4 regions of the Streptomyces sp. NPDC002788 genome follow, and region 1 is predicted to be linked to each of the others. Evidence: riboswitches for the same ligand, from Rfam matches in the RefSeq annotation. Region 1 holds a riboswitch; each other region holds the start of a gene.
What was found. A riboswitch is a leader RNA that binds a small molecule or an ion and turns the genes downstream of it on or off. The one in region 1 is predicted to bind cyclic di-AMP.

Region 1 (7,579 bases):
GGCCGCACGGTGGTCGTCGTGGCGACCGGCGAGGGCGAGCCGGCCCTGACGGACGGCCTGGCCCGCCTCGCCGGCAGCGGCCGTGTCGCCATGCCCGAGCTGGAGCTGCTCCCCGCCTCCTACGACCTGCCGGGCGCTCGCCTCCTCGACCTCGTCCAGGTCATGGACCGCATCCGCGCCGAATGCCCCTGGTCGTCCCGGCAGACGCACAAGGGCCTGGCGAAGTACGGCATCGAGGAGGCGTACGAACTCGTCGAGGCGATCGAGGAGGGCGACCGCGACGAGCTGCGCGAGGAGCTCGGTGACGTCCTCCTCCAAGTCGTCTTCCACGCCCGGATCGCCGAGGACGACCTGGAGGCGCCCTTCTCCATCGACGACGTGGCCGGCGGCATCGTCGACAAGCTCATCCACCGCCACCCGCACGTCTTCGGCGACGAGACGGCCACGACCCCCGAGGAGGTCAAGGCCCACTGGCTGCGCACCAAGGCGGTCGAGAAGCAGCGCACCTCCGTCACCGAGGGCATACCCCTGGGCCAGCCCGGCCTGGCCCTCGCCGCCAAGCTGGCCTCCCGGGCCCGCACGGCCGCCCTCGACGTACCCCTCCCGCCCGTCGAGGGGATCGGCTACGACCTCCTGGCCCTCGCGGTCCGCGCCGAGGCCGAGGGCGTCGACCCGGAGGCGGCCCTGCGGGCAGCGGCCCGCGCGTACCGGGACGCGATCAGGGAGGCCGAAGGCGGAGAGCGACGGCCGTGAGGCCGGGCCCGGCGGGCCGCTCAGGGGTCCATGCACTGTGCCCGCCCGGGTCGCGCGGCCTTGGCACCGCGCCTCCCGTTGCCGAAGCGCCCAGGTAGCTCACAGCCCCTGCCGCTGACAGCGGCGACCACCGCCCCACCGGCCGCTGCGTAGGGTCGTGGCATGCAACATGAAGTGCCCGGGGCGCCCGAACTGTTCTCGTGGGAATTCGCCACCGACCCCTACCCCGCCTACGCCTGGCTCCGTGAGCACGCCCCCGTGCACAGGACGCGGCTTCCCAGCGGTGTGGAGGCCTGGCTGGTCACGCGATACGCGGACGCCAAGCAGACACTCGCCGACAACCGGCTCTCCAAGAACCCGGCGCATCACGACGAACCCGCGCACGCCAAGGGCAGGACCGGGATCCCCGGTGAGCGCAAGGCGGAGCTGATGACGCATCTGCTCAACATCGACCCGCCGGACCACACCCGGTTGCGGCGGCTCGTGTCCAAGGCGTTCACGCCCCGCCGGGTCGCCGAGTTCGCGCCACGGGTGCAGGAGCTCACCGACGGGCTCATCGACAAGTTCGCGGAGCAGGGGTCCGCCGACCTGATCCACGAGTTCGCCTTCCCGCTCCCCATCTACGCCATCTGCGACCTGCTCGGCGTCCCCCGCGAGGACCAGGACGACTTCCGCGACTGGGCGGGCATGATGATCCGTCACCAGGGCGGGCCCCGCGGCGGCGTCGCACGGTCCGTGAAGAAGATGCGCGGTTACCTCGCCGACCTCATCCACCGCAAGCGGGAGGCGCTGCCCGCCGAACCCGCCCCCGGCGAGGACCTCATCTCCGGCCTCATCCGCGCCTTCGACCACGGTGAGCACCTCACCGAGAACGAGGCGGCGGCCATGGCGTTCATCCTGCTGTTCGCCGGGTTCGAGACCACCGTGAACCTCATCGGCAACGGCACCTACGCCCTGCTCACCCACCCCGGGCAGCGCGCCCGGCTCCAGGCCTCCCTCGCCGCCGGGGAGACCGGCCTCCTGGCCACCGGCGTCGAGGAACTCCTCCGCTACGACGGCCCCGTCGAGCTCGCCACCTGGCGCTTCGCCACGCAGCCGCTCACCATCGGCGGGCAGCGCATCGAGGCCGGCGACCCGGTCCTGGTCGTCCTGGCCGCGGCGGACCGGGACCCGGAGCGGTTCGCCGACCCGGACGTGCTGGACCTCTCCCGCCGCGACAACCAGCACCTCGGGTACGGCCACGGCATCCACTACTGCCTCGGTGCTCCGCTCGCCCGCCTGGAGGGCCGGGCCGCGCTCGCCACCCTCCTCACCCGCCTCCCGGACCTGCGGCTCGCGGCGGACCCGGCCGAGCTGAGATGGCGCGGCGGCCTCATCATGCGCGGGCTGCGCACCCTGCCCGTCGAGTTCACACCGGCGTGACGGCCGCCATGACCAGCGAGTGAATCGGCCAAACATGACACGCCGTCATGTCTGTGATCTTCACGTGATCTGCGCGGCATGAACTTGTGACAAGTGATCGTGTGCCGATACGTTCACCCATCAACGCGGCCCGGGACTCGTGCCGCGTTGATCACTGCTGTCTCGCGAAAGGTCTCCGTATGCTCTCCGGGAACGGTCGGCACCGTCGCCCCCGCCAGGCTCCGGCTCTCCTCGTCGCGGCCGGAGTGACCGGCTCCGCCATCGCGATCCCGCTCCTCGGGGCCTCCGGTGCCAGCGCGGCCGACGGCACCACCTGGGACCGGGTCGCGGACTGCGAGACCGGCGGCGCCTGGAGCCAGAACAGCGGCAACGGTTACTTCGGCGGCCTCGCGCTGTCCCAGGAGGACTGGGAGAACCACGGGGGCCTCGACTACGCCGCGAGCGCCGACCTGGCAAGCCGTTCCCAGCAGATAGCCGTGGCCGAGAGAATCCTCGCCGACCAGGGGGTCGGCGCCTGGCGCACCTGCGGACTGCTCTCCGGTCTCCAGCAGGGCTCGAAGTCGGACACCTCTGAATCATCCGACTCGTCCACGCCGACCGACTCGCCCGGATTGCTCGACTCCTCCGAGTCGTCGCCGTCGCCCTCTCCGTCGGCATCCACGTCTTCCGACGCCCGGTCGACCGAGCAGGGTGAAACCGACAAGTCCGGCAAGTCGCTCGAATTCAAGAGCTCCGCGCCGCAGGACCAAGACGCTGAAAGCTCCCCCTCGGCCACCCCCGAGAGTGACAAGTCGGGCAACTCGCGGCAGAGCAGCGACTCCTCGGCCCTGACCGACATCGGCTCCGGCCGCCACCGCGGACCCAGCGCCGACGGGGACTCCGCGACCGGGGACAGCCGCATGGGCCGTACGGGCGACTCCGCGGGCCGGCACGCCTCGCGCGGCGACGGCGTCTCCCGTGCGCTCTCGGACGGCTCCTACACCGTCCGCCCCGGCGACAGCCTCTGGTCCATCGCCGACTCCCTTGACCTCCGCGGCGGATGGCGCGTGCTGTACGCCGGGAACGAGGAGGCCGTCGGCTCCGACCCCGACCTCATCCGCCCCGGTCAGACGCTCACGACAAGGGTCGAAGCGGACGAGGAGTAGCCGTTCGGGCAGTGCGGAAACGAGGGCGGAAGTCGCCCCGAAACCGTGCGAGTTCACGTCACCATTCGCGGTGAATGTCCCGTATAAGTGCGGTGAGAGATAGATCTCAGAAGCCCTGATCGTCTTTGAAATTCCGGCGATCGCGTGTCTACGGTCGTGATCGCTCGTCACCGCGAGCCCCGGCTGCCGCAACGCCGAATCCTGCCAGCGGCCGCACGGGAACAGTCGTCGCGTCAAAGCGCCGTAGGCAGGAGCGGGGGACCCAAGGTAGGCGCCCGACCGGCCAGTTGCGCCGGAAGGGCTAGGGGTGAAGCCGCGTCCCGTGAGGGACGTGGCCGGGCAACTCGACCGGCCCGAACCCGACAGCTCACCTCGCAGGCGTCGGTGAGGGGATCCATTCATGCTGTTTTCCGGCAAGAGCAAGCACCGTCGTCCGTCCAAGGCCACCCGTGCCATCGCCGTCGCCGGTGTCGCCTCCGCCGCCGTCGCCGCGCCGCTGATGGCGGCCGGCAACGCCTCCGCCGCCACCGCCTCCGAGTGGGACGCCGTCGCCCAGTGCGAGTCCGGCGGCAACTGGTCCATCAACACCGGCAACGGCTACTACGGCGGTCTGCAGTTCTCCGCCTCCACCTGGTCCGGCTACGGCGGCACCAAGTACGCCTCCACCGCCGACCAGGCCACCAAGGCCCAGCAGATCGAGATCGCCGAGAAGGTCCTCGCCAGCCAGGGCAAGGGTGCCTGGCCGGTCTGCGGCAAGGGCCTGTCGAGTGCCGGCTACACCGGTGGCGGCTCCTCGAGCGACTCGGGCAGCTCCTCGCAGCAGAACCAGCAGAGCACCGAGACCCGCCAGACGGAGCAGCAGCCGGCCTCCCGTTCCGAGGAGCGCCCGGCCGCCAAGCAGACCGTCACCACGCCGACCGGCAAGAAGGTCAAGAAGGGCGACGGCGAGTACAAGGTCGTCAAGGGTGACACCCTCAGCACCATCGCCACGGAGAAGAAGGTCAAGGGTGGCTGGGAGAAGCTCTACGAGTTGAACAAGGACATCGTCGACGACGCCGACCTCATCTACCCGGGCCAGCAGCTGCACCTGAAGTAAGCAGCGGCCCGCCCCCGTCCTCACGGGCTCCCCGCCCCGGTGCGTCCTCCCCCGTACGCACCGGGGCGGGGTTCTTTCCGCCGGTCTTTGCGATACGGCTTTGTTCCGTTCGGAAACAATTTACTCTCGGTTCTGTCCATGGGGTGGGCGACGCGGTGGCCGATCGCCCGGAGCCGGTTAGGCTCATGTCGCGAGCCACCGAGGCCCGCGCCTCGCCGGGTCCACGTGACCCGCGTATCCGCGTCACATGAAGAAGGAGATGCTCGTGCCGTCCATCGACGTCGTCGTAGCCCGGGAAATCCTGGACTCCCGAGGCAACCCCACGGTCGAGGTCGAGGTCGGCCTCGACGACGGCAGCACCGGCCGTGCCGCCGTCCCGTCCGGCGCCTCCACGGGCGCCTTCGAGGCCATCGAGCTCCGCGACGGCGACTCGAACCGCTACCTCGGCAAGGGTGTGGAGAAGGCCGTCCTCGCGGTCATCGAGCAGATCGGCCCGGAGCTGGTCGGCTACGACGCCACCGAGCAGCGCCTGATCGACCAGGCCATGTTCGACCTGGACGCCACCGACAACAAGGGCTCCCTCGGCGCCAACGCCATCCTCGGCGTCTCCCTCGCCGTCGCCCACGCCGCCTCCGAGGCCAGCGACCTGCCGCTCTTCCGCTACCTGGGCGGCCCGAACGCGCACCTGCTGCCGGTGCCGATGATGAACATCCTGAACGGCGGCTCGCACGCCGACTCCAACGTGGACATCCAGGAGTTCATGATCGCGCCGATCGGCGCGGAGTCCTTCTCCGAGGCCCTGCGCTGGGGCGCCGAGGTCTACCACACGCTGAAGAAGGTCCTGAAGAGCAAGGGCCTGGCCACCGGCCTCGGCGACGAGGGCGGCTTCGCCCCGAACCTCGGCTCCAACCGAGAGGCCCTCGACCTCATCCTCGAGGCGATCAACGAGGCCGGCTACACCCCCGGCGAGCAGATCGCCCTGGCGCTCGACGTCGCCGCCTCCGAGTTCTACAAGGACGGCGTCTACACCTTCGAGGGCAAGAACCGCTCGGCCGCCGAGATGACCGAGTACTACGCGGAGCTCGTCGACGCGTACCCGCTCGTCTCCATCGAGGACCCGCTGTTCGAGGACGACTGGGAGGGCTGGAAGACCATCACCGACAAGCTCGGTGACAAGGTCCAGCTCGTCGGCGACGACCTGTTCGTCACCAACCCCGAGCGCCTCGCCCGCGGCATCGAGGAGGGCGCGGCCAACGCCCTGCTGGTCAAGGTCAACCAGATCGGCTCGCTGACCGAGACCCTGGACGCCGTGGAGCTGGCCCAGCGCAACGGTTTCAAGTGCATGATGTCCCACCGCTCCGGCGAGACCGAGGACGTCACCATCGCCGACCTGGCCGTCGCCACCAACTGCGGCCAGATCAAGACCGGCGCCCCGGCCCGCTCCGAGCGCGTCGCCAAGTACAACCAGCTCCTGCGCATCGAGGAGATCCTCGACGACGCCGCGGTCTACGCCGGCCGCAGCGCCTTCCCCCGCTTCAAGGGCTGACCGCGAGAAGGCGCGCCCCGGGTCAAGCAGGTCCCCGGCCCGGGTCAAGGCTTGCGCCGGTCGTACGTACGTCCCCGTACTCGGTCCCGTACCGTGTCCGGGGACGTACGCGCGTATGACGGTGGAACGGGAGGCGGACAGTCATGGCCGTGAAGGACCGGGACCGTTTCTCCACCACGACCAGGATCCGGCTGCTCGGCGAGCAGACCGCGGCCCGGGTCTACCGTTCCCAGACCAGGCGCCAGGCCCGCCGCTCCCGGCTGACCGGCCGGGCCGCGCTGCTCGCCCTGGTGATGTGCTCGCTGATCGTGGCCCTGGCCTACCCGATGCGGCAGTACGTCTCCCAGCGCGCCGAGATCGAGGACCTCCAGCGGGAACAGCAGCAGGCCCGGCAGCGGGTCGAACAACTGCGCGACCAAAAGGCGCGCTGGCAGGACGACGCGTACGCCGAGCAGCAGATCCGGCAGCGGTTGCACTACGTCATGCCGGGGGAGACGGGCTTCATCGTCGTCGACCCGCACGCGGCGAAACAGTCGCGCAGCGACCTGGGGGCGGCCGACCGCCCCTGGTACGCGAACGTCTGGGACGGGGTCGACGAGGCCGACGCCTCCGACCAGTGAACGTGACCCGAGAGAACACCCAGAGAAAGACAGCCTGAAGACAGTCATGGAAACGCCCCCGCCGACCACCCCGCGCACCGAGCCCACCGACGCGGACGTCGAGGCCTTCAAGCAGCAGCTCGGTCGGCCCCCGCGCGGCCTGCGGGCCATCGCGCACCGCTGCCCCTGCGGACAGCCCGACGTCGTGGAGACGGCCCCCCGCCTGCCCGACGGCACGCCCTTCCCGACGCTCTACTACCTGACGTGCCCGAAGGCGAACTCGGCGATCGGCACGCTGGAGGCGAACGGCGTGATGAAGGAGATGACCGAGCGCCTGGCCGCGGATCCGGAGCTGGCGGCGGCGTACCGGGCGGCGCACGAGGACTACGTCCGGCGCCGCGACGAGATCGAGGAACTGAGGAACTTCCCGAGCGCGGGCGGCATGCCGGACCGGGTGAAGTGCCTGCACGTACTGGTGGCGCACTCGCTGGCCGCCGGGCCGGGCGTGAACCCGCTGGGTGACGAGGCGCTGGCCATGCTGCCGGAATGGTGGCGCAAGGGCGCCTGTGTGACGACCGCCGGACCGCCGAGCGGTGACGGATGGCGGGTGGAGAGCACGGACTCGGGCCACTTCGCCGTCAAGCCGGTCGAGGAGGACGGACAGTGACCCGTGTCGCCGCCGTGGACTGCGGTACGAATTCCATCCGCCTCCTGGTCGCCGATGCCGATCCGGCCACCGGTGAGCTGACCGACCTGGACCGCCGGATGACGATCGTGCGGCTCGGGCAGGGCGTCGACCGCACCGGCCGGCTCGCCCCCGAGGCCCTGGAGCGGACCTTCGCGGCGTGCCGCGAGTACGCCGGGATCATCAAGGAGCACGGGGCGGAGCGGCTGAGGTTCGTGGCGACCTCCGCCTCCCGGGACGCCGAGAACCGCGACGAGTTCGTGCGCGGGGTGCTGGACATCCTGGGCGTGGAGCCCGAGGTGATCACCGGAAGCCAGGAGGCCGAGTTCTCCT
Region 2 (7,579 bases), on a different contig from region 1:
TCACGGAAGTTGCGCACTCCGGCCAGCTCGGGCTCGGTCGACGGGACCTGCTGTGTCACGAGGGCTCCTCCCCTTCGGCGCCGCCGGCGCGGCTCGTCGGCGGGCACCACACGACGATACGACATGCCTGCCTGGGGCAATGAGTTGTCCACAGGCGTTGCCCGGAGCCCCGGCAGCCCTTGATGATGTTGGGGCCTGGTCGCACCTGGTCGGGCTTGTTCGAATCTGTGAGGCCTTGATGCTGGACATCTCCGAAGACGGTCGTACGTGGGTGCTCTCGGGCCCGGCCAGTAGCTATGCCATCCATGTCACCGGCCGCGACGAGCTGCTGCACCTGCACTGGGGACCGCGCATCACCCTCGCCGACGCCGAGGCCCTCGCCGTCCGGCCGCTGCCTGACTACTGGCCCTTCGAGTCCCCGCTCGACGGGCGTGAGGAGTACCCGGTCGAGGGCGGCCCCCGTTTCGCCCGGCCCGCCCTGTCCGTCCGCACCGGCGAGCGGCGTGGCACCGAGTGGCTCTACGAGGGGCATGACGCCGGCGACGACGAGTTGCGGCTCCGCTTCCGTGACGGCGACCTGGCCGTCACGCTGCACTACCGGATGCGCTCCTCGACGGATGTCGTCGAGCGCTGGGTGACCCTGGACAATCAGGGCCCGGCCGTCGAGGTGCTGCGCGCCGACTCCGCCACCTGGACGCTGCCCGACCGCGACACCTGGCGGCTGTCCCAACTGCACGGCCGCTGGGGCGCCGAGTCCCGGCTGGCCCGCTCCGCCCTCACCCACGGCGAGAAGGTCATCGGCAGCCGCCGCGGCCACACCTCCCACCAGCACCTGCCGTGGGTCGCCCTCGACACCGACGCCACCGAGGAGAGCGGCGAGGTCTATGGCTGCGCCCTGGGCTGGTCCGGTTCCTGGCGCATCGCCGTGGCCCAACTCCCGGACGCACGCGTGCAGATCACCGGCGGCGCCGGCCACGACGACTCGGGCCTGCTGATGCTGGGCACGGGGGACTCGTACACGACCCCCGTCTTCGCCGGACTCTGGAGCGACGGCGGCTTCGGCGGGGCGAGCCGCGCCTGGCACGCCTATCAGCGGACCCACGTGATCCCGGACGCCGAGCGGGACCGGCCGGTGCTGTTCAATTCCTGGGAGGCCACCGAGTTCGACATCTCCGAGGAGCAGCAGCGGGCGCTGGCCGAGCGGGCCGCGGCCATGGGGGTCGAACTGTTCGTCGTCGACGACGGCTGGTTCGGGACGCGTACCAGCGACCGGGCCGGGCTCGGCGACTGGACCCCCAACCCCGACCGCTTCCCCGGCGGGCTCAGGCCGCTCGCCGACCAGGTGCACGACCTCGGCATGCAGTTCGGGATCTGGGTCGAGCCCGAGATGGTCAATCCGGACAGCGATCTGTATCGCGCCCACCCCGACTGGGTGCAGTACCAACCCGGACGAAAGCGGACGGAATTCCGCAATCAGCTCGTACTCAACCTTGCCCGCGAGGATGTTCAGGAGTACCTGTGGGAGCAGCTCGACGGGCTCCTCTCCAGTGCCCCGATCGACTACGTCAAGTGGGACTTCAACCGCTGCTTCACCGACGCCGGCTGGCCGGATGACTCTTATCCGCAGCGGCTGTGGGTCGACCACGTCCGGGGCTTGTACGCCCTGCTGGACCGGCTGCGGGCCGCCCACCCGGGCGTGGCCTTCGAGTCCTGCTCGGGCGGCGGCGGGCGGATCGACCTCGGGGTGCTGAGCCGGACGGACCAGGTGTGGACCTCGGACAACACCGACCCGCTCGACCGGCTCGCCGTCCAGCACGGCTTCAGCCAGATCCACCCGGCCCGGGTCATGGCCGCCTGGGTCACCGACAGCCCGAACGCCATGCTCAACCACCGGGCCAGCTCCCTGCGGTTCCGGTTCGTCAGCGCCATGGCCGGGGTGCTCGGTGTCGGCGGCGACCTCACGCGGTGGACGCAGGAGGAGCTCGCCGAGGCCCGGGAGTGGGTGGGGCTGTACAAGGAGATCCGGCCCGTGGTGCAGCGCGGCGACCTCTATCGGCTGCGGCCCCCGGAGGGTGGTCTGAGCGCGGTGCAGTACGTCCTCGGTGACGAGACCGTCGTCCTCGCCTGGCTCCAGGCGCAGCGCTACGGCGAGCCCGTGCCGGCGCTCCGGCTGCACGGTATCAACCCGGCAGCAACGTACGAATGCCTCGAAACGGGCGAAATTCACCGAGGCGCCGTGCTGTTGCATCACGGCCTGCGGGTCGGTCTGCGTGGCGACCTGGACGCTACTGTCGTCCACCTCAAACAGAAGTAGCCCTTATGTCCTAATGGGGGGCTTTCTCGCCATTTAGCCATAACGTGCCCCGATCGTAAAGGAGATGGGGTCGGGGTGCGTGACCATCGTCATATTCGTGACGATGCGTTGTTGCCATGTGCACGTAATTCTGGCGTTATTCAGGGTTCTTGGTGAAAGCCGGAGATCGGTAATCCACGCTGGGTGACGATGAAATGTGCCGACGCGTCAAGAAAAAGAGCTTCACAGGCAACCGCAAGCTTGTCCCATTGCGTCTTGGTCGCTTACGTTCCACACCAATCCGGACGGACGCCTAATCCTGCCGCCGCCCGGAGCCCCACACACTGACCCGACGTACGGCAGGAGCGGGGGACCCACAGGTAAGACGCCTGTTCCGGTTCCCGGAACGGCTTGGGGTTAAGCCGCGCCTGGGCGCGGCCGGGCATCTCCAGCCCGCACCCGACAGCTCACCTCGCAGGCGACGGAGAGGAATTCGCCATGCCCGCGAAGGGTAAGCACCGCCGCCCGAAGACCCAGCGTTTCACCCGTTCCATCGCCGTCGCCGGAACCGGCGGGGCCGCCCTCGCGCTTCCGCTCATGGGGGCCGCCGGCGCCCAGGCCGCCCCGCAGTCGGCTCCGCAAAAGGCCGTCCAGTCCGCTCCGGCCGCCGAGAAGAAGGCCGCCGAAAAGGCCACGGATACCCGCACGTACACCGTGAAGGCCGGCGACTGGCTCGCGAAGATCGCCGAGGACCAGCACGTCAGCGGCGGCTGGAAGAAGCTCTACGCGGACAACCGTGACGCGGTCGGCGACGACCCGTCGCTGATCCACCCGGGCCTCAAGCTCTCGATCGGCAAGAAGGCGGCCTCGAGCGAGAAGCCGTCCTCGTCCGCGCCGAAGGCCTCGGCCGAGAAGCCGGCGAAGAAGTCCTCCTCCGCCGAGTCGTCCGCGAAGGCGGAGACCGCCGCGAAGGCGGAGACCGCTGCGAAGCCGGCCGCCGCCAAGCCGGCCGCCCAGACCAACGCCGGCGGCTACACCCTCCCGGTGGCCGGTGCCGTCGTCGGCACGCCGTACCGCATGGCCGGCAGCATGTGGTCCAGCGGCTACCACACCGGTGTCGACTTCGTCGTCCCGACCGGCACCTCCCTGAAGGCCGTCGGCGCGGGCACGGTCGTTTCCGCCGGCTGGGGCGGCGCGTACGGCAACCAGGTCGTCATCAAGCTCGACGACGGCTACTACGCCCAGTACGCCCACCTGTCCCAGCTCTCGGTCTCGGCCGGCCAGACCGTGACCGCCGGGCAGCAGATCGGCCTGTCCGGTGCGACCGGCAACGTCACCGGACCGCACCTGCACTTCGAGATCCGCACCACGCCGGACTACGGCTCGGACGTGGACCCGGTCGCCTTCCTGCGCTCGCACGGCGTCTCCGTCGGCTGACCGACCGCACGACCACCTGCCCGACACGCGGCCGAAGGCCGGACCCCGATCCCCGGGTCCGGCCTTCGGTGTGTGCGCACCCATCAACAACTTCTGGAACGCGACCGACGTCCGGTCCCCGGACGCCCCCTTCGACACGCCGCGCGGGGGTGCCCTCGACGAGTACGACCACCCCACGGCCTGCTACGCCGGTTACGGCGACAACTGCGACCCCACCACCGGGCTCCGCCGTCACGTGGGTGAATCCGGCGTCCGCTCCCTGTTCCACGACCGCACCGAGACGCTGCTGGTCCCGAACCAACCGAACCGCACCGACCTCCGGATTTGGCGGTCCACTCCGAAACATCCCTGACAGGCTGCCTATTCCGGAGTTGGCGAACACTTTAGGAGTGGCCTTTCTCACCGCCCGTCAACCCCGGCCTACGGTCGCGTAGGTCACATTCGAGGGTGAATCATAAACGGCTGTGGCAGACGATTCGAAGAGTGACAGCAGAGCAGTGATCGGGTCGTACGTGGCGGTGGGGGACAGCTTCACCGAGGGCGTCGGTGATCCCGGCCCCGACGGGGCGTTCGTCGGCTGGGCCGACCGGTTCGCCGTCCTGCTCGCCGACCTCCGGCCTGAAGGCGACTTCCAGTACACCAACCTCGCCGTGCGCGGGAAGCTTCTCGACCAGATCGTGGCGGACCAGGTTCCGCGGGCCGTCGAAATGGCCCCCGACCTCGTCTCGTTCTGCGCCGGGGGCAACGACATCATCCGGCCCGGCACCGACCCGGACGAGGTGGCCGAGCGTTTCGAGCGGGCTCTCGCCCAGCTCACGGCCGTGGCCGGCACGGTGATGGTGACGACCGGATTCGACACCCGCGGCGTGCCCGTGCTCAAGCATCTGCGCGGCAAGATCGCTACGTACAACGGCCATGTCCGGGCCATCGCCGACCGGTACGGCTGCCCGGTGCTCGACCTGTGGTCCCTGCGCAGTGTCCAGGACCGCAGGGCGTGGGATGCCGACCGGCTGCACCTGTCGCCCGAGGGGCACACGCGCGTGGCGCTCCGGGCGGGCCAGGTGCTCGGCCTCGACGTGCCGGCCGACCCCGAGCAGCCCTGGCCACCGCTGCCGCCGCGCGGCACCCTCGACATCCGGCGCGACGACGTCCACTGGGCACGCGAGTTCCTGGTGCCGTGGATCGGGCGCCGGCTGCGCGGGCAGTCGTCGGGTGACCATGTGACGGCCAAGGGGGCACTGTCCCCGGCGGACATCCGGATGCGGATCGCTCCGGTGGCGTGAGGGTGCGGGTGCCTGCGGTGGCCTGTGGCTGGCCGGTGGGGGTGCGCGCTTGCGCATGACGCCGGTGGGTGGTCCGGGCCGCCGGGGGGTACGCCCTCGGAACGGCGTGATGGGGTGTCCTACCGGCTCACTGGCGTCGACGCGCCGACCGCTGCGGGCGGACACCCTGAGACGGCCCCTTCCGACGTCCGGCGGTTGCGGGAGCGTCACGGCTCCCGTCGCAGCGCCTTTGCCGGGCCCGCCCGCAGTGCCGCGAAACCTGTGGCCGGGCCGAGGCGGGTGACTACAGGGCCAGTTCACGCGACAGTGCCTCCTCCACCCACTGCTGCGCCCGCGTCCGCGGTACCGCGCCGGCGTAGGACGTCACATGGGCGGCGAGCCCGTCGATACCGCCCTCGGCGCCGCCGAGCGGCTTGTAGCGGTTCGCGGGGGCGTAGCGCAGGACTTCCTTCACGGTCATGCCGCGGGCGGGGCCCGTCACCTCGTCCAGGGTGCAGCCCGCCCGCATCCGCAGACCGCCGCCGGCGACACCGCGCACCAGCCGGTCGACGACCAGGAAGCCCTGCCGGCCGTGATGATCGGCCCGGGCCAGGGACAGCAGGGGGCTGGCCGCAGGGGAGCCTCCGCCACCGGGTTTCTGAATGGTCGGTCAGTATCTCCGTCAGTGGGACACCTGCGCCCCAGTGGTGTCGTAGGGGCCGACCATAATGGAAAGCCTGACCGACTCCACCTGGAGGTACCGTGGCCGGCTTCCGTACCCTGAGCTCCGGGCTCCGCGCGCTGCGGCCCGGGGCGTTCGGCGCGGACCCGCGCGGTGAGCGCATGGCGCGCATCCGCAGATCGCCCCATTTCAAGGACGGGGTCTTCCAGAACCCCGGCGGCGTCGCGCGGACCCGGCCCTCGGGCTCGGCCCTGGACTTCGCGAAGGTCTTCTTCGACAAGGAGACCCGCACCCGCCGCATACCCAACGGCACCGTGCCGGTGCACGCCACCACCCTCGCCGACATCGCCCGGCCCCCGGCCACCGGGCTGCGGCTGACCTGGATGGGGCACTCCAGCGTGCTCGCGGAGATCGACGGCCGGCGGGTCCTGTTCGACCCGGTGTGGGGCGAGCGCTGCTCCCCGTTCGCCTTCGCCGGTCCCAGGCGGCTGCACCCCGTGCCCCTGCCGCTCGCCGCGCTCGGCCCGGTGGACGTCGTGGTCATCTCGCACGACCACTACGACCACCTGGACATGCCCACCATCAAGGCTCTGGCCGGCACGGACACGCTGTTCGCGGTCCCGCTCGGCGTCGGTGCCCACCTGGAGCACTGGGGCGTGTCGGCCGGCCGGCTGCGCGAGCTGGACTGGCACGAGTCGACGAGGATCGGCGGCCTCACCCTGACCGCCACCCCGGCCCGGCACTTCTGCGGCCGGGGCCTGCGCAACACCCAGCACACGCTGTGGGCCTCCTGGGTCGTCGAAGGCGAGGAGCGCCGGATCTACCACAGCGGCGACACCGGCTACTTCGACGGCTTCAAGGAGATCGGTGCCGAGCACGGCCCGTTCGACGCCACGATGATCCAGATCGGCGCGTACTCCGGCTTCTGGCCCGACATCCACATGACGCCCGAGGAGGGCTTGCGCGCCCATCTCGACCTCCAGGGAGGACCGCAGCACGGACCGATGCTGCCGATTCACTGGGCCACCTTCAATCTGGCCACGCACCCGTGGGCGGAACCCGGCGAGGGGACGCTCGAGGCCGGGCGCGCCGTGGGCGCGCGGATCGCCCTGCCCCGGCCGGGCGAGCCCTTCGAGCCCACGGCCGGGACCGTCCCGTCCGAGCCGTGGTGGCGTGGGGTGGCGCTCGCCCCGGCGGGTGGCCGTCCGGTCGCGGAGGCCGTCTCCGACGCCACGATCAAGACCGTGTCGGACCGGGCAGCCCTGGCCCAGACCGACACAGTGAGTGACGAAGGGTGGAGGGGCGCCAAGGGGACCGAGGATTCCGGGACGCTCACGGCGGGCTGACCGGGGCCTACGGCAGACGGACGGCGAGGGGCCGGGGAGCAGATGGCTCCCCGGCCCCTCGCCGTTTCTGTATGACCCTTTCTGACCAGGTCGGATCGAACCATGACTGTTCTTGGCCGGATTCATATGGGGGTTATCGGTCTGTCGTACGAGAGCTCATACCAGAGCGGGACGCTCTCCGTATGAGTTTGTCAACTGCCCACCGCACATGATGCGCTGGCGACTACTGTCAGTGGCCGTCGGGAAACAGTGCGGATCAGGGAGCGGGGGACAGGCACGTGCAGGCGCAAGGCGGACGAGGGAGCCGACACGAGGGGGATCCCCGCTGCCCGCGCACCACCGACGCCGGCACGGGTGCCGCCGTCGGCCCCGGCCCGGGGCGGCACACGGACCCCGCTCGCGCCGGCGCCGGGCGGCAGCGGGGTGAGACCGCGGGCGGTCGGGGCGTGCGGAAGCGGCCCCCCGAGCCCGGGCGCACCTCCGCAAGCCCCCCTGGCACTCAGGCCCGACGGACGAGTACGAGGACACCGATGTCTCACCTCCGAGCCCCGGCCGCACG
Region 3 (7,579 bases), on a different contig from region 1:
TCCTCGCCGGGCCGTACCTGGTGCGGATGACGCAGGACCTCTCCGAGGAGCGTCTGATGCGCATCCGCGCCCAGGAGCGCGCGGAGGTCGCCGCCCATGTGCACGACTCGGTGCTGCACACCCTCACCCTGATCCAGCGCAACGCGGAGAACGCGAACGAGGTGCGCCGCCTCGCCCGCGCCCAGGAGCGCGACCTGCGCACCTGGCTCTACAAGCCCGAGGGCACCGGCAAGGACGAGGCCGACGAACCCACCACGCTCGCCGACGCCGTGCGGCGCAACGCGGCCGAGGTGGAGGACAAGCACGGCGTGCCCATCGAGGTCGTGGTCGTGGGCGACTGCCCGCTGGACGAGGGGATCGGCGCACAGATGCAGGCCGCACGCGAAGCAATGGTGAACGCCGCCAAGTACGGTGGCGAGGGCGGAGCCGTACAGGTCTACGCCGAGGTCGAGGGGAAGACGGTCTTCGTGTCCGTCCGGGACCGCGGTCCCGGCTTCGACCTCGACTCGATACCCGCCGACCGGATGGGTGTCAGAGAATCGATCATCGGCCGCATGGAGCGCAACGGCGGGACGGCGCGACTGCGCGCGGTGCCCGACGGCGGCACGGAGGTCGAGCTGGAGATGGAGAGGGCGGAGAAGACGTCATGAGCGACCCGACCGAGGCGAACGGTACGGCGGGATCGGCGGAGGCGGCCGCACCCGCGGAGTCGGGCGGCGGCCCCGGGCGTCACGTGCGCGTGGTCCTCGTGGACGACCACCGCATGTTCCGCACCGGGGTCCAGGCCGAGATCGGGCAGACCGAGCAGACCGGTGTGGAGGTCGTCGGCGAGGCCGCGGACGTCGACCAGGCGGTCACGGTCATCACCGCGACCCGGCCCGAGGTGGTGCTCCTCGACGTGCACCTCCCGGGCGGCGGCGGGGTGGAAGTGCTGCGCCGCTGCGCCCCGTTGATGGGCGGCACCGAACAGCCCGTCCGCTTCCTGGCGCTGTCCGTCTCGGACGCGGCGGAGGACGTGATCGGCGTGATCCGCGGCGGAGCCCGCGGATACGTCACCAAGACCATCACCGGCACGGACCTCGTGGACTCCATCTTCCGCGTCCAGGAAGGCGACGCGGTCTTCTCCCCGCGGCTCGCGGGGTTCGTCCTGGACGCCTTCGCCTCCACGGACGCCCCGCCGGTCGACGAGGACCTGGACCGCCTCACCCAGCGCGAGCGCGAGGTGCTGCGGCTCATCGCCCGGGGCTACGCGTACAAGGAGATCGCCAAGCAGCTGTACATCTCCGTGAAGACCGTCGAGTCGCACGTCTCGGCGGTCCTCAGGAAGCTCCAGCTGTCCAACCGGCACGAACTGACCCGCTGGGCGACGGCTCGCCGGCTGGTGTGACCGGCCCGGTCACACCACCCGTGTCGCCCCCGCGTACGGCATCTCGGCGAGCGGGGCGATGCGAACCGGCGCCGAGGGGTTCGGGGCGTGGATCATGCGCCCGTCGCCCACGTAGATGCCGACGTGACTGATGCCGGCGTAGAAGAAGACTAGGTCGCCGGGGAGGAGTTCGGAGCGGGAGACGCGGCGGCCGGCGGCGATCTGGGAGTACGTCGTGCGGGGCAGGGAGACGCCCGCGGAGCGGTACGCGGCCTGGACGAGGCCCGAGCAGTCGAAGGCGTTCGGGCCGGTCGCGCCCCAGACGTAGGGGCTGCCGAGCTTCTGGTAGGCGTAGGAGACGGCGGCGGCCGCGCGGGCGTTGGGCGCCTGGGACGCGGTGGATCCCGGAGCGGCCAGTGTGTCCCGCGGGCCCGTTGAGGAGCGTGAGGCGCGGTCCGTGCCCGGTGCCTCGCCGAGTCGGGAACGTTCCTGCGCGCTGAGCCGGGACAGCAGCTGCCGCGCGGAACCCAGCTTGCCGGTGACGGTCTTCTTGTGCCGCTGCAGATCCGTCTGCCGCGACTTCAGGGACGTCAGCTCGATGTGGGCGGCCCCGCGCAGCTGCTCGATCTCCCTCAGCTGCCGGCGCACGCGCGTGACGGCGGCGTTCTGCCGGTTGCCGGCCCGCTCGACGAACTCGGCGTTCTCCAGGTACCGCTCGGGATCGTCGGACAGGGCGAGTTGCATCGCGGGGTCGAGGCCGCCGGCCCGGTACTGCGCGGCGGCGACCGAACCGAGCGTCTCGCGGGCCGAGTTGAGCCGTTCCTCCTTGCGCGCCGCCTGGTCCTGGAGGCCCTTCAGCCGCCGCCCGGCCGCCTCGGCCTCCTCCTTCGCGCCGTTGTACTTCTCGGTGGCGACCTCCGCTTCCTGGTACAGCTTGTCCACCTTGGCTTTGACCTGGCCCGGGGTGAGCTGCGGTTCGGCGTGCCCGGTTCCGTCGAAGCCCGTCGCCGTCGCCGCGCCGGCGAGGGCGATCGTGGCGGCCGTACGGGCCTTGCTGCCACCCATCGAGCGCTGTCGGGGCTTGCGGTGCGCTGCCAACTGGAGGCCACGTCCTTTCCTCGGCCGCCGGTGAGTGCGCACGGCCGCCTGGGGAGCGGACAGCGGCCTGCGCGCGTCCGGCGACGGTCCGCACAGGGGAAGCGGACCGCCGCCGGACCTTCTCGGCGGTGGTGCCCGACTGCCGCCCCTGGCCCGGGCGGCGGTGGGGAGCCGGTCACCTGGGGGAGGACGCTAAACCGAGTGGTGGCCGGCCGGTGGCGGGTGCGCGGAACTGTCCCGAGAGGACTGGTGGTGACCGTATGTGACCGCGATCCCACCTCGGCACAATCGGCTTCACTCAGCGTGATGACCGATGTGTCGAATCATGGGCGAATGAGGGTGATCGGATGCTATGGGGCGCATATATGCACCGGTGGGCCGGTGCCGGGTGGCCTGGAAGGCCCTGATTAGGCTCCGGCCTCATGGACGTACTCATCCACCTCTTCGTCGGTCTCCACATCATCGGCATCGCCTCGCTCCTGGGCGGCTTCCTCACCCAGATGAAGGCGATGCGCGAGGGCACCGCCCGCTACACCCCCGCGATGCTGCACGGCGCGCTGACGATGCTGGTCACCGGTGTGATCCTGGTCGGCCTCAACCAGGCCGACGACCAGTCCGTGAACAACATCAAGATCGGCGTGAAGCTGGCGCTGCTGATCGTGATCCTGGGCCTGGTCTATGTGAAACGCGACGACGAGAAGGTGGACAAGGGCCTCTTCGGCCTGGTGGGGCTGCTGACCACGGCGAACATCTTCATCGCCGTGCTCTGGACCTGACCCGGGCGGACCGGGCGGCGGCGACCGCCCAGGCCGTGCACCCGAGCCACACGGCCACCGCGATCCACAGCAGTGCTTCCCCGGCGCCGTCGAGCCAGGGGACATCGAGCGCGGCGGCGGTCGCGAGAGCCGCCGCCGCCGTCACGGCCACGCAGAACACGGTCGCCCAGCGCCGGACGTCGTACTGGTGCCGGGGCCAGAAGAGCTCGGCGACGAGCAGGGCGACGCAGCAGACCAGGGCGAGCACGAGCAGGATGACGGTAGTCGTGCGCAGGGCACTGCTGCCGTCCTCGTTCCAGAGGTACAGGTGCGCGCTGTCGGCGCCGAGGAGCTTCGCTCCGGCCAGCGCCGAGACGGCGAGCGCGCCGGCCGCGAACCACTGGTCCCCGCGTCCCTCCTCCACCTGCCGGGGCTGGAAGCGGAACAGGGCGAAGCAGCAGAGCGCGAGGCCCAGCCAGAACAGCACCAGGGCCGCGTGCGCGAGCCAGGCCGCCGACTCGGCCGCGGCGAGCGTGGCGGCGAGCACGGCGAGGCCCTGGGTGGCCACACAGCGCAGGAACACGGTGCCGCGCCGCTCCCTGACCTCCACGGCGAGCAGCGCCGCCCAGGGCAGTGCGGCGAGCACCAGCAGGGCGCAGGCCGGTGCCTGCGCTCCGGCCGCAGAGAAGCCGGTGCCGAGCACGGCGGTCGCCGCCACGGTGGTGAGCACGGCCGGAACCTCCGCTCTCCACCCGCCGCGCGCCCGCTGGACGAGGCTCGCGGCCGACGCCGGCCAGGCCGCGCAGGCCAGGGCGAGGGCGACGCGGGAGAGGATCCCGTACCCCGCCGAGTCGAGACCGACCGACACGGTGCCGGTCGCCAGCGCATACGTCGCCCACCAGGTGGCAAACGGGGAGGGACCGGACATAGCGCCGATGCTAGAGAGCGGCGTGGGCGTTACGGGAGGGGCACGCGCGCGTGCCCCTCGAAAACGTACGAGACTCTCAGGCCGGCCGCACCACGCTGTGGATCGCCGACTCGCCGTCGTAGTAGACCGACTCCTCGCGCACATAGGTGCCGGGCTTGGGGGCGTGGATCATCATGCCGTTGCCGATGTAGATGCCGACGTGGGCGAGGTCGTCGTAGAAGAAGACCAGGTCGCCGGGCTGGGCCTGGGAGAGCGGGACCGTGGTGCCGGCGCCGACCTGGTCGTAGGTCGTGCGGGGCAGGGTCACGCCCGCGGCCCTCCATGCGGCCTGCGTGAGGCCGGAGCAGTCGTAGGAACCGGGGCCGACGGCGCCCCAGACGTACGGCTTGCCGATCTGGGCGCGGGCGAAGGCGAGCGCCTTGTCGGCCTTGGTGGCGTACGAGGAGTCGGCCGGGACAATCGAGGAGGACGAGCCGGAGCCCGCGGACGCGGAGTCGCTGCCCTGCTGCTGGGTGGTTTCCTCCTGCGCCTTGTGCTGCGCGGCCTGCTGCCGGGCCAGCTCGGCGGCCTGGCGGGCGGCCTCCTCCTGCTTCTGCTTCTCGATCGCCGCGAGCCGTGCCTTCTCCTCGGCGGTCAGCTTCGACATCAGCTCGCGTGCGTCGGCCAGCTTCCTCTGGACGGTCGCCTTGGCCGTCTTCAGGTCGCTCTGCGACTCGGTCAGCGCCTCAAGGCTCTCGGTGGCCTCCTGACGCTTCTTCATCGTCTCGGACTGCTGGGTGACGTAGTCGTCGACCGCTTCCTTCTGACGGCCGGTCATCCGGTCCATCAGCTGGGTCCGGTCGAAGTAGTCCTGCGGGGTGTCCGCGAGCAGGAACGTCGCCGTGTCCGGGGCGGAGGCGCCGGTGCGGTACTGGGCGGAGGCGAGGGAACCCAGCTCGTCCCGCGCCTCGTTGAGCTTCTGGGCGCGCTGCGCGACGTCGTCGAGGAGGGTGTCGACGCGCTTGCGCTGCTTCGCGGTCCTCTCCTTGGCCGCGTTGTACTTGTCGGTCGCCGACTCGGCCCGGCGGTACAGGTCGTCGACCTTCTTCTCGACTTCCTCCAGGCTGGGCTTCTCGTCGGCCTCGGGGGCGGCGTTGGCCGACTGGGACAGCAGGGCCACGGAGGTGAGGGCCGCCGTTGCGAGGGCGGGGGTCCGTATGCCTGCCACGCGCGTACCCGTAGGACGCGACTTGCGGTGCGACGCCAAGGGAGGCGACTCCTTCCATCGTCCGCCTACCGGGTTAGCTGTCGGGTTCGGGCGGGTGGTTCGGAAGGGTTGCCCTACGGCCTTCTCCGGATGCGGAGCCGGGCCGATTCACCCCAGGTCCTCGGTTGGGTCCCCGGCTCCGGCTGCCGCTGCGGCACGCCGGACTCGGCGGAGGCCGCGCGGCCCGGCGACGTTCGCCGGTGAGGGTCATGCGGCCCGGTCGCACCGTAGCCAACTCGTGTGGTCCTTGTGAAGGTTGGTGGGTGATATGCCCGATACATTTTCGTGACCTCAGTCCAGGGCCTTGCTGAGAGTGAGTAATCGCGGAGGGTTGATTGCGAGTCGTCCGCATTTGCGGCGGGAGTAGCGAGGCGTGATCATGCGGTTCTTGAGGGTGATAACGCGCCAGGCGTCCGATCGGCGGGGCCCGCATGAGCGGGTGATGTCTCCGGGGTGGCGGCGGGCTGTCAGTGGGGCGCCCTAGACTCGGAGAGCGATGAGCAGCCTCTTTGACGACAGCTTCCTGGCGGACCTCCAGGCCCAGCGCGGCCCCGCGGACGAGCCCCCGCCGCCGCCCGAGGACGATCACGCTCCGGAGCCGCTTCCGGACGATCTGTTCGGCGGGAAGTTCGACGCGCCGCCGGACCGGGACGCCTACTACCGCGACGGCGCCCCGCGCCCGGTGGTGGACACCGCCGCCCTCCTGGAGGGGCTGAACGACAACCAGCGCGCCGCCGTCGTCCACTCCGGCTCCCCGCTGCTCATCGTGGCCGGCGCCGGCTCCGGCAAGACCCGCGTGCTCACGCACCGCATCGCCCACCTGCTCGCCGAGCGGGGCGTGCACCCGGGCCAGATCCTCGCGATCACCTTCACCAACAAGGCCGCCGGTGAGATGAAGGAGCGCGTCGAGCAGCTCGTCGGCCCGCGGGCGAACGCCATGTGGGTCATGACGTTCCACAGTGCGTGCGTCCGCATCCTGCGGCGGGAGAGCAAGAAACTCGGCTTCACATCCTCCTTCTCGATCTACGACGCCGCCGACTCCAAGCGCCTGATGGCCCTGGTCTGCCGCGACCTGGACCTCGACCCCAAGCGCTTCCCGCCCAAGTCCTTCAGCGCCAAGATCAGCAACCTGAAGAACGAGCTGATCGACGAGGAGGACTTCGCCGCCCAGGCCACCGACGGCTTCGAGAAGACCCTCGCCCAGGCCTACGCGATGTACCAGTCGCGGCTGCGCGAGGCGAACGCCCTCGACTTCGACGACCTGATCATGACGACGGTCAACCTGCTGCGCGCCTTCCCGGACGTCGCCGAGCACTACCGCCGCCGCTTCCGGCACGTGCTGGTGGACGAGTACCAGGACACCAACCACGCCCAGTACGCCCTCGTCCGGGAGCTCGTCGGCACCTCCGAGCACCCCGTCGACGTACCGCCGGGCCCGGACGACGTCCCGCCCGCCGAGCTGTGCGTGGTGGGCGACGCAGACCAGTCGATCTACGCCTTCCGCGGCGCGACGATCCGCAACATCCTCCAGTTCGAGGAGGACTACCCGGACGCGACGACGATCCTGCTGGAGCAGAACTACCGCTCCACCCAGACCATCCTCAGCGCGGCCAACGCGGTCATCGAGCGCAACGAGTCCCGCCGCCCCAAGAACCTGTGGACCAACGCCGGCGAGGGCGCGCGGATCACCGGCTATGTCGCCGACACCGAGCACGACGAGGCGCAGTTCGTCGCCGACGAGATAGACCGCCTCACGGACGCGGGTGAGGCGAAGGCCGGCGACGTCGCCGTCTTCTACCGCACCAACGCCCAGTCCCGTGTCTTCGAAGAAATCTTCATCCGCGTAGGCCTGCCCTACAAGGTCGTCGGCGGCGTCCGCTTCTACGAGCGCAAGGAGGTCCGGGACGTCCTGGCCTACCTGCGCGTGCTGGCCAACCCCGAGGACTCGGTCCCGCTGCGCCGGATCCTCAACGTCCCCAAGCGGGGCATCGGCGACCGCGCCGAGGCGATGATCGACGCCCTGGCCCAGCGGGAGAAGATCAGCTTCTCGCAGGCGCTCAAGCGCGTGGACGAGGCGTACGGCATGGCCGCGCGCTCCACCAACGCCGTCAAGCGGTTCAACACGCTGATGGAGGACCTCCGTACGATCGTCGAGTCCGGCGCCGGACCGGCCACCGTGCTGGAGG
Region 4 (7,579 bases), on a different contig from region 1:
CCGAGGACACTGCGGCCCACGCCGCCCGAGGTGCGCCCGGCGCCGATGACGGCGACCGAGCCGGGCGCGAGCAGCCGCTGCACGGAGCGGGCCTCGGCGCGGTGTTCGCGCGCGTACTGCACGGCGAGGGAGCGGTCGGTGGGTTCCAGGTCGAACTCGAGACGGACGACGCCGTCCTCGAAGCTGCGTTTCTGGGTGTACCCGGCGTCCGTGAACACCTTGATCATTTTGTTGTTGGCGGGCAGTACCTCGGCGGCGAAGCGGCGGATGCCGCGCTCGCGGGCGACGGCTCCGATGTGTTCGAGCAGGGCGGAGGCGACCCCGCGGCCCTGGTGGGCGTCCTGGACCAGGAAGGCGACCTCGGCCTGGTCGGCCGGTGCGGACGCGGGCGTTCCGTCCGCGCCGATCCGGTCGTAGCGTACGGTGGCGATGAACTCGCCGCCGACCGTGGCCGCGAGTCCCACCCGGTCCACAAAGTCGTGGTGCGTGAAGCGGTGGACGTCCTTGGCGGACAGGCGAGGGTACGGCGCGAAGAAGCGGTAGTACTTCGACTCGTCGGAGACCTGCTCGTAGAAGCTGACGAGGCGATCGGCGTCATCGACGGTGATGGGCCGGATGCGCGCGGTGCCACCGTCGCGCAGCACCACGTCGGCCTCCCAGTGGGCGGGATACTCGTGCCGGTCCGGCGAGGTCTGCATGGGCCCCAGAGTACGGCTAGCGCCTGACAACGGCGCGAGGCAGTCTGTGGAGGGCGTCAGTCGGGTCGAGGCCGCGATCCGACGGCACCCCGGAGTGGAACGACAGGACCGCTCCGGGTGGGCTTCACGTATGGGAAACTGGTCTAGACAACCCTGAACACCGAAGGGCAGCAACACATGGCTGAGCGCCGCGTCAACGTCGGCTGGGCCGAGGGCCTCCACGCCCGCCCCGCCTCCATCTTCGTCCGAGCCGCCACGGCCGCAGGCGTCCCGGTGACGATCGCCAAGGCTGACGGCAACCCCGTCAACGCGGCCTCCATGCTGGCCGTTCTGGGCCTGGGCGCCCAGGGCGGCGAGGAGATCGTCCTCGCCTCCGACGCCGAGGGCGCGGACGCCGCCCTGGACCGACTGGCCAAGCTGGTCTCCGAGGGTCTCGAGGAACTGCCCGAGACCGTCTGAGTCCATTCGCGCCGGCTCCGGCGCACACGGGAGGGCTCGTCCGAATTCATCGGGCGAGCCCTTCGCCATTTCCTCGCCACGCGGCTAATTTCTCTCCCGCGAAATGACGACAGCAGAAATAGCCCCCCGCAATTTCCTGCTCTTTGTATACGGCTCTCGTGTTAATGCCGCAGACTCGACGTGTTTACGGCATGTTGCGAGTTCCTCACACGCTCGGTGCGCTCCCCGGCGGAGCCGAACCGCAGGCGGTGCGCGGCCGTCGCGCGCTCGGCGTGCAGCGCCGTGACCGCCCGCGCGCGCTCGCCGTCCCCGCGCGCCACCGCGTCCACGATCGCTCCGTGCTCGCTCCAGGACTCCACCGGGCTCGCCGGTGGATCGACGGCGTACATCCAGAGGATCTTGTGGCGGAGCTGCGTGAGCATCGAGGTCAGCGCGGGGCTGCCGGAGGCCTGTGCGAGCGTCTCGTGGAACCAGCCACCCAGGGAGCGCAGGTCGTCGCTGTTGCCCCGGCGGGCGCGCTCCTGACCCATCCGGACCAGACCGCGCAGGACCTTGAGATGGGCCTCGGTGCGGCGCTGGGCGGCCCGCGCGGCGCCGAGCGGCTCCAGCAGCATGCGCATCTCCAGCAGGTCGGACGCCTCCTGCTCGGTGGGTTCGGCCACGCACGCGCCCGCGTGCCGCCGGGTCACCACGAAGCCCTCGGCCTCCAGGGTGCGCAGGGCCTCCCGGACCGGTACGCGCGAGACGCCGTAGCGGCGTGCGAGGAGTTCCTCGGTGAGCCGGCTGCCGCGTGCGTGGACACCCGCGACGATGTCGTCCCGGATGGCCGTGCACACCGAGTGCGCGGGAATACGCATGACCGACCTCCGCTTAATCCCCGTGAAACGCCGACGAGTGACGCGTGTTCCGTGACTCTATTGCAATGAGCCCGAATTTCCGACGGCAGGCCGGAATCCAGGGATATTTTTTGGACAGCGGGCCGCCGGGAACCGAAAGGCCCCGGCTCGGGGAGCCGGGGCCTCGGGAACAGCGAAAGGTGCCGTCAGACGTCCACGCCGTGCGAGCGGAGGTAGGCGACGGGGTCCATGTCGGAGCCGTACTCAGGACTCGTGCGGGCCTCGAAGTGCAGATGCGGGCCGGTGACGTTGCCGGTCGCGCCGGACAGGCCGATCTGCTGACCCGGGGTGACCCGCTGGCCCACCGAGACGCCGATGGACGACAGGTGGCCGTACTGGGTGTACGTCCCGTCGTTCATCTTGATCACGACCTGGTTGCCGTAGGAACCGCCCCAGCCGGCCTCGACGACCGTGCCCATGCCGACCGCGTGGACGGAGGTGCCGGTGGCGGCGTGGAAGTCGATGCCGGTGTGGCTGCCGGAGGACCAGATGGCGCCGCCCGACTTGTAACCGGTGGAGACGTAGGAGCCCGGGATGGGGGACTGGAAGCTGTTGAGACGCTTGCGCTCGGCCTCGCGGGCGGCGCGCTCCTTGGCCTCGCGGGCCTTCTCGGCCGCCTCCTCGGCCCGCTTGCGGGCGGCCTCCTCGGCCTTCTTCTTGGCGGCGGCCTCCTCGGCCGCGTGCTGCTGCGCGACGGCCTGGGCGTCGATCTGCTGGGCCACGGTGTCGCCCATGGTGACGACCGGGGTGAGGCCGGTCTGCTCCGGGGCGGGCTCGGCGGCGAAGGCGGCCGGGGCGGCCACGGTGCCGAGGACGCCGGTGGTGGCGAGGGCCGCGACGCCCGCCGCGCGGGCCGTGCCGCGCTGGATCCGGCTGGGACGACGGTGCTTCCCGGTGGCGCGTGTGAACGCCATGTGGTGGCTGGTCCTTTCCTTCCCTCTCGCCTACCGGGTTAGCTGACGGGTTCGGAGCAGGAAGGTCTCCTACGGACCCCCTCGCGGTTCGCGCGGGCGTCCGATTCACCCCAGGGACTGCGTTGGGTCCCCGGCTCCCCTGGCTCGCGCCGTGCGGGGACTCGGCGATGACTGTCCGGTGCCGCGGGTGCGGCGCACTGCCTGACGAACAGCCCGGATGACGCTAAACGGGTCCACTTTCAATTCCCAAACGAATCCCGGCTTTTGTAGCGCATACCACAGGGCAGACAGGCAACCTCCGTATCAATTCGGGCATACAGGGGCCCTGGTGCCTTAGGAGACAACCAGGGCCCCTCCGTACGCGTGCCGCCCGCGTCTCGCTACTCGGCGGCGACGACCGTGACTTCGCCGATGTCCAGGGCCTCGACCGGGCCCTTGATCTGCGCCGCGTCACCCACGAGGACGGTCACCAGCCGGTCCACCGGGAAGGCGCTGACGGCCGCCGCGGTCGCCTCCACGGTGCCGGTCGCGGCGAGCTGCCGGTACAGCGTGGCCTGGTAGTCGTCGGGCAGGTGCTGCTCTACCTGGTCGGCCAGGGTGGACGCGACGGCAGCCGCCGTCTCGTACTTCAGAGGCGCCACGCCGACCAGGTTCTGCACGGCGACGTCCCGCTCGGCGTCGGTGAGGCCCTCGGCGGCGAGGGTACGCAGCACCGTCCAGAGGTCCTGCAGCGCGGGGCCGGTGTTGGGGGTGTCCACGGAACCGCTGATGGCGAGCATCGAGGCACCGGTGCCGTCCGGGGCGGACCTGAGGACCTGGGCGAACGAGCGCACCCCGTAGGTGTAGCCCTTCTCCTCGCGCAGGACGCGGTCCAGGCGGGAGGTGAGGGTGCCACCGAGGCAGTACGTGCCGAGCACCTGCGCGGGCCACACGCGGTCGTGCCGGTCCGGGCCGATGCGGCCGATCAGCAGCTGCGTCTGGACGGCGCCCGGGCGGTCCACGATGACGACCCTGCCCGTGTCGTCGGCGGTCACCGGCGGCACCGGGCGCGGCTCGGCCGAGGAGCCCGTCCAGGCGCCCAGCGTGTCGCCGAGCAGGGCATCGAGGTCGATGCCGGTGAGGTCGCCGACGACCACGGCGGTGGCCGTGGCGGGGCGGACGTGCTTCTCGTAGAAGCCGCGTACGGCCGCGGAGTCGATCGCGGCGACCGTCTCCTCGGTGCCCTGCCGTGGCCGCGACATGCGCGAGCTCGCCGGGAACAGCTCCTTGGAGAGCTCCTTGGCGGCGCGGCGCGAGGGGTTGGCCAGCTCGTGCGGGATCTCGTCGAGGCGGTTGCGGACCAGCCGCTCGATCTCGCTGTCCGCGAACGCGGGCGCCCTGAGAGCGTCGGCGAGCAGGCCGACTCCCTTGGAGAGCCGGGAGGCCGGCACCTCCAGGCTGATTCGGACGCCGGGGTGATCGGCGTGCGCGTCGAGGGTGGCGCCGGCGCGCTCCAGCTCGGCGGCGAACTCCTCGGCGGAGTGCTTGTCGGTGCCCTCGGAGAAGGCCCGGGCCATGATCGTGGCGACGCCGTCGAGGCCGGCCGGCTCGGCGTCCAGGGGCGCGTCCAGCAGCACCTCCACGGCGACGACCTGCTGGCCGGGGCGGTGGCAGCGCAGCAGTGTCAGTCCGTTGCCGAGCGTGCCGCGCTCGGGGGCCGGGAAGGCCCAGGGCCGGGCCTCGCCCGCCTGCGGCCGGGGGTGGAAGTCCATCGTGGTGAGCTCGGTCACTTGGCCGCCTCCTCGTTCTCGTCGCCGGCCGCGGCTGCGGTGTCCTCGGCATCGTCGGTCTCGTCGGCGACGGGCTCGTAGACGAGCACCGCGCGGTTGTCCGGGCGCAGACGGGCCTTGGCGACCTCCTGGACCTCCTCCGCCGTGACCTCCAGCACGCGCTGGACGGCCGTCAGGGCGAGCTGCGGGTCGCCGAACAGCACCGCGTACCGGCACAGTTCGTCGGCGCGGCCCGCGACCGTGCCGAGGCGGTCCAGCCACTCGCGCTCCAACTGGGCCTGGGCGCGCTCCATCTCCTCGGCGGTGGGGCCCTCCTCGGCGAACCGGGCGAGCTCCTCGTCGATGGCGGCCTCGATGACCGGCACCTCGACGTCACCGGACGTCTTCACGTCCAGCCAGCCCAGGGAGGGCGCCCCGGCGAGCCGCAGCAGGCCGAAGCCTGCCGCCACGGCCGTACGGTCGCGCCGTACCAGGCGGTTGTAGAGGCGGGAGGACTCGCCGCCGCCGAGGACGGTGAGGGCCAGGTCGGCCGCGTCGCACGCGCGCGTGCCGTCCTGCGGCAGCCGGTAGGCGGCCATCAGGGCGCGCGCCGGGACGTCCTCCTCGACGACCTCACGCAGCTGCTCGCCGATGGTCTCCGGCAGCGAGCCGTCACGCGGCGCGGGCTTGCCGTCGTGACCGGGGATGGAACCGAAGTACCTCTCGACCCAGGCCAGCGTCTGCTCCGGGTCGATGTCGCCGACCACGGACAGCACGGCGTTGTTCGGCGCGTAGTAGGTGCGGAAGAACGCGCGCGCGTCCTCCAGGGTCGCCGCGTCCAGGTCGGCCATCGAGCCGATCGGGGTGTGGTGGTAGGGGTGGCCCTCCGGGTAGGCGAGGGCGGTGAGCTTCTCGAAGGCGGTGCCGTAGGGGACGTTGTCGTATCGCTGGCGGCGCTCGTTCTTGACGACGTCGCGCTGGTTCTCCATCGACTCGTCGTCGAGGGCGGTGAGCAGGGAGCCCATGCGGTCGGCCTCCAGCCAGAGGGCGAGCTCCAGCTGGTGGGCGGGCATGGTCTCGAAGTAGTTGGTCCGCTCGAAGCTGGTCGTGCCGTTCAGCGAGCCACCCGCGCCCTGGACGAGCTCGAAGTGGCCGTTGCCCTTGACCTGGCCGGATCCCTGGAACATCAAGTGCTCGAAAAGGTGAGCCAGGCCCGTACGCCCCTTGACCTCGTGGCGCGAGCCGACGTCGTACCAGAGGCACACCGCCGCGACCGGGGTCAGATGGTCCTCGGAGAGCACCACGCGCAGGCCGTTGGCCAGGCGGTGCTCGGTCGCTGTCAGGCCCCCGGAGCCTGCCTGGGCTGTGGCCGTGTGACCCATGGGCATGTACGTCCCTTCGATCGCGGAGCGGTCTTCCCGACCGCGGATTCCTGCCGGTCCTGCCACTGTATGCAAGCGCGCGAAGCGCTGGTGAAGTTCCCGGTCGGGGTACGCCGAGAGCGAGACTCGAGGACAGCTGTGGGACGGGGTGCGGCAGCCGGAGGAAGGGTCCTGGTCCCGGTTGTCAGTGCGGCGGTCCACAATGGTCGGCGTCAGATCCGGATCGCAGCAGCACGAGCGAGCCGCAGGGGCGGCCGGAGACGAGAGGGCGAGCGCGCCGAGGCCCGATGGGCTGAGCACGATCGGCGTCCCGTCACCGACACGCATTCCCCGTAGGCGAGCGACCAGCAACAGGAGGAGCCGGCAGCGATGGCCCGCCGCAGCACGAAGACCCCGCCGCCCGACGACTCGTACGAGGAGAGGATCCTCGACATCGACGTCGTCGACGAGATGCAGGGCTCCTTCCTCGAGTACGCGTACTCGGTCATCTACTCCCGCGCCCTGCCGGACGCCCGCGACGGCCTCAAGCCGGTGCACCGCCGCATCGTCTACCAGATGAACGAGATGGGCCTGCGCCCCGAGCGCGGGTACGTCAAGTGCGCCCGTGTCGTCGGCGAGGTGATGGGCAAGCTGCACCCGCACGGCGACGCGTCGATCTACGACGCCCTCGTGCGCATGGCCCAGCCCTTCTCGATGCGGGTCCCGCTGGTCGACGGCCACGGCAACTTCGGCTCGCTGGGCAACGACGACCCGCCGGCCGCGATGCGGTACACCGAGTGCCGCATGGCCGAGGCGACGAGCCTGATGACGGAGTCGATCGACGAGGACACCGTCGACTTCAACCCCAACTACGACGGCCAGGAGCGGGAACCGGTGGCCCTGCCCGCCGCCTTCCCGAACCTGCTGGTCAACGGCGCCTCGGGCATCGCGGTCGGCATGGCCACGAACATGCCGCCGCACAACCTGCGCGAGGTCATCGCCGCCGCCCGCCACCTGATCAGGCATCCGAACGCGGATCTCGACGCCCTGATGAAGCACGTCCCGGGCCCCGACCTGCCCACCGGCGGCCGCATCGTCGGCCTGTCCGGCATCCGGGACGCCTACGAGACGGGCCGCGGCACGTTCAAGATCCGGGCGACGGTGGCGGTGGAGCCCGTGACGCCCCGCCGCAAGGGCCTCGTCGTCACGGAGCTGCCCTTCACGGTCGGCCCCGAGAAGGTCATCGCCAAGATCAAGGACCTGGTCGGCTCCAAGAAGCTCCAGGGCATCGCCGACGTCAAGGACCTCACCGACCGCGAGCACGGTCTGCGCCTGGTCATCGAGATCAAGAACGGCTTCGTGCCGGAGGCGGTCCTGGAGCAGCTGTACAAGCTGACGCCGATGGAGGAGTCCTTCGGCATCAACAACGTGGCCCTGGTCGACGGCCAGCCGCTCACGCTGGGCCTGAAGGAACTCCTGGAGGTCTATCTCGACCACCGTTTC

Region 2: linked by a shared signal. The riboswitch ahead of ACWD1U_RS10100 (M23 family metallopeptidase) and the one ahead of ACWD1U_RS27600 (transglycosylase family protein) in region 1 are both predicted to bind cyclic di-AMP.
Region 3: linked by a shared signal. The riboswitch ahead of ACWD1U_RS21560 (NlpC/P60 family protein) and the one ahead of ACWD1U_RS27600 (transglycosylase family protein) in region 1 are both predicted to bind cyclic di-AMP.
Region 4: linked by a shared signal. The riboswitch ahead of ACWD1U_RS03160 (M23 family metallopeptidase) and the one ahead of ACWD1U_RS27600 (transglycosylase family protein) in region 1 are both predicted to bind cyclic di-AMP.

Annotation. Positions count from the first base shown of each region.
Region 1 covers NZ_JBSFVB010000016.1:83,049-90,627, forward strand. Annotated here, with positions in the region: gene ACWD1U_RS27585 (nucleoside triphosphate pyrophosphohydrolase) at 1-753, shown strand, start outside; gene ACWD1U_RS27590 (cytochrome P450 family protein) at 916-2,175, shown strand; gene ACWD1U_RS27595 (transglycosylase family protein) at 2,355-3,320, shown strand; cyclic di-AMP (ydaO/yuaA leader) riboswitch at 3,550-3,716, shown strand; gene ACWD1U_RS27600 (transglycosylase family protein) at 3,721-4,416, shown strand; gene eno (phosphopyruvate hydratase) at 4,682-5,962, shown strand; gene ACWD1U_RS27610 (FtsB family cell division protein) at 6,106-6,582, shown strand; gene ACWD1U_RS27615 (DUF501 domain-containing protein) at 6,629-7,228, shown strand; gene ACWD1U_RS27620 (Ppx/GppA phosphatase family protein) at 7,225-7,579, shown strand, end outside.
Region 2 covers NZ_JBSFVB010000004.1:227,741-235,319, reverse strand. Annotated here, with positions in the region: gene ACWD1U_RS10110 (tyrosine-protein phosphatase) at 1-59, opposite strand, end outside; gene ACWD1U_RS10105 (alpha-galactosidase) at 239-2,314, shown strand; cyclic di-AMP (ydaO/yuaA leader) riboswitch at 2,633-2,787, shown strand; gene ACWD1U_RS10100 (M23 family metallopeptidase) at 2,792-3,730, shown strand; gene ACWD1U_RS10095 (DUF6250 domain-containing protein) at 3,801-4,082, shown strand; gene ACWD1U_RS10090 (SGNH/GDSL hydrolase family protein) at 4,228-5,013, shown strand; partial or broken gene ACWD1U_RS10085 (glutamate dehydrogenase) at 5,396-5,614, opposite strand; gene ACWD1U_RS10080 (MBL fold metallo-hydrolase) at 5,755-7,020, shown strand; gene ACWD1U_RS10075 (ATP-binding protein) at 7,551-7,579, shown strand, end outside.
Region 3 covers NZ_JBSFVB010000011.1:152,225-159,803, reverse strand. Annotated here, with positions in the region: gene ACWD1U_RS21585 (ATP-binding protein) at 1-650, shown strand, start outside; gene ACWD1U_RS21580 (LuxR C-terminal-related transcriptional regulator) at 647-1,387, shown strand; gene ACWD1U_RS21575 (NlpC/P60 family protein) at 1,397-2,464, opposite strand; gene ACWD1U_RS21570 (hypothetical protein) at 2,887-3,240, shown strand; gene ACWD1U_RS21565 (SLAC1 family transporter) at 3,218-4,147, opposite strand; gene ACWD1U_RS21560 (NlpC/P60 family protein) at 4,224-5,393, opposite strand; cyclic di-AMP (ydaO/yuaA leader) riboswitch at 5,402-5,574, opposite strand; gene pcrA (DNA helicase PcrA) at 5,890-7,579, shown strand, end outside.
Region 4 covers NZ_JBSFVB010000001.1:728,585-736,163, forward strand. Annotated here, with positions in the region: gene ACWD1U_RS03145 (bifunctional acetate--CoA ligase family protein/GNAT family N-acetyltransferase) at 1-698, opposite strand, end outside; gene ACWD1U_RS03150 (HPr family phosphocarrier protein) at 876-1,157, shown strand; gene ACWD1U_RS03155 (GntR family transcriptional regulator) at 1,319-2,014, opposite strand; gene ACWD1U_RS03160 (M23 family metallopeptidase) at 2,200-2,967, opposite strand; cyclic di-AMP (ydaO/yuaA leader) riboswitch at 2,980-3,144, opposite strand; gene ACWD1U_RS03165 (M16 family metallopeptidase) at 3,348-4,736, opposite strand; gene ACWD1U_RS03170 (M16 family metallopeptidase) at 4,733-6,103, opposite strand; gene ACWD1U_RS03175 (DNA gyrase/topoisomerase IV subunit A) at 6,467-7,579, shown strand, end outside.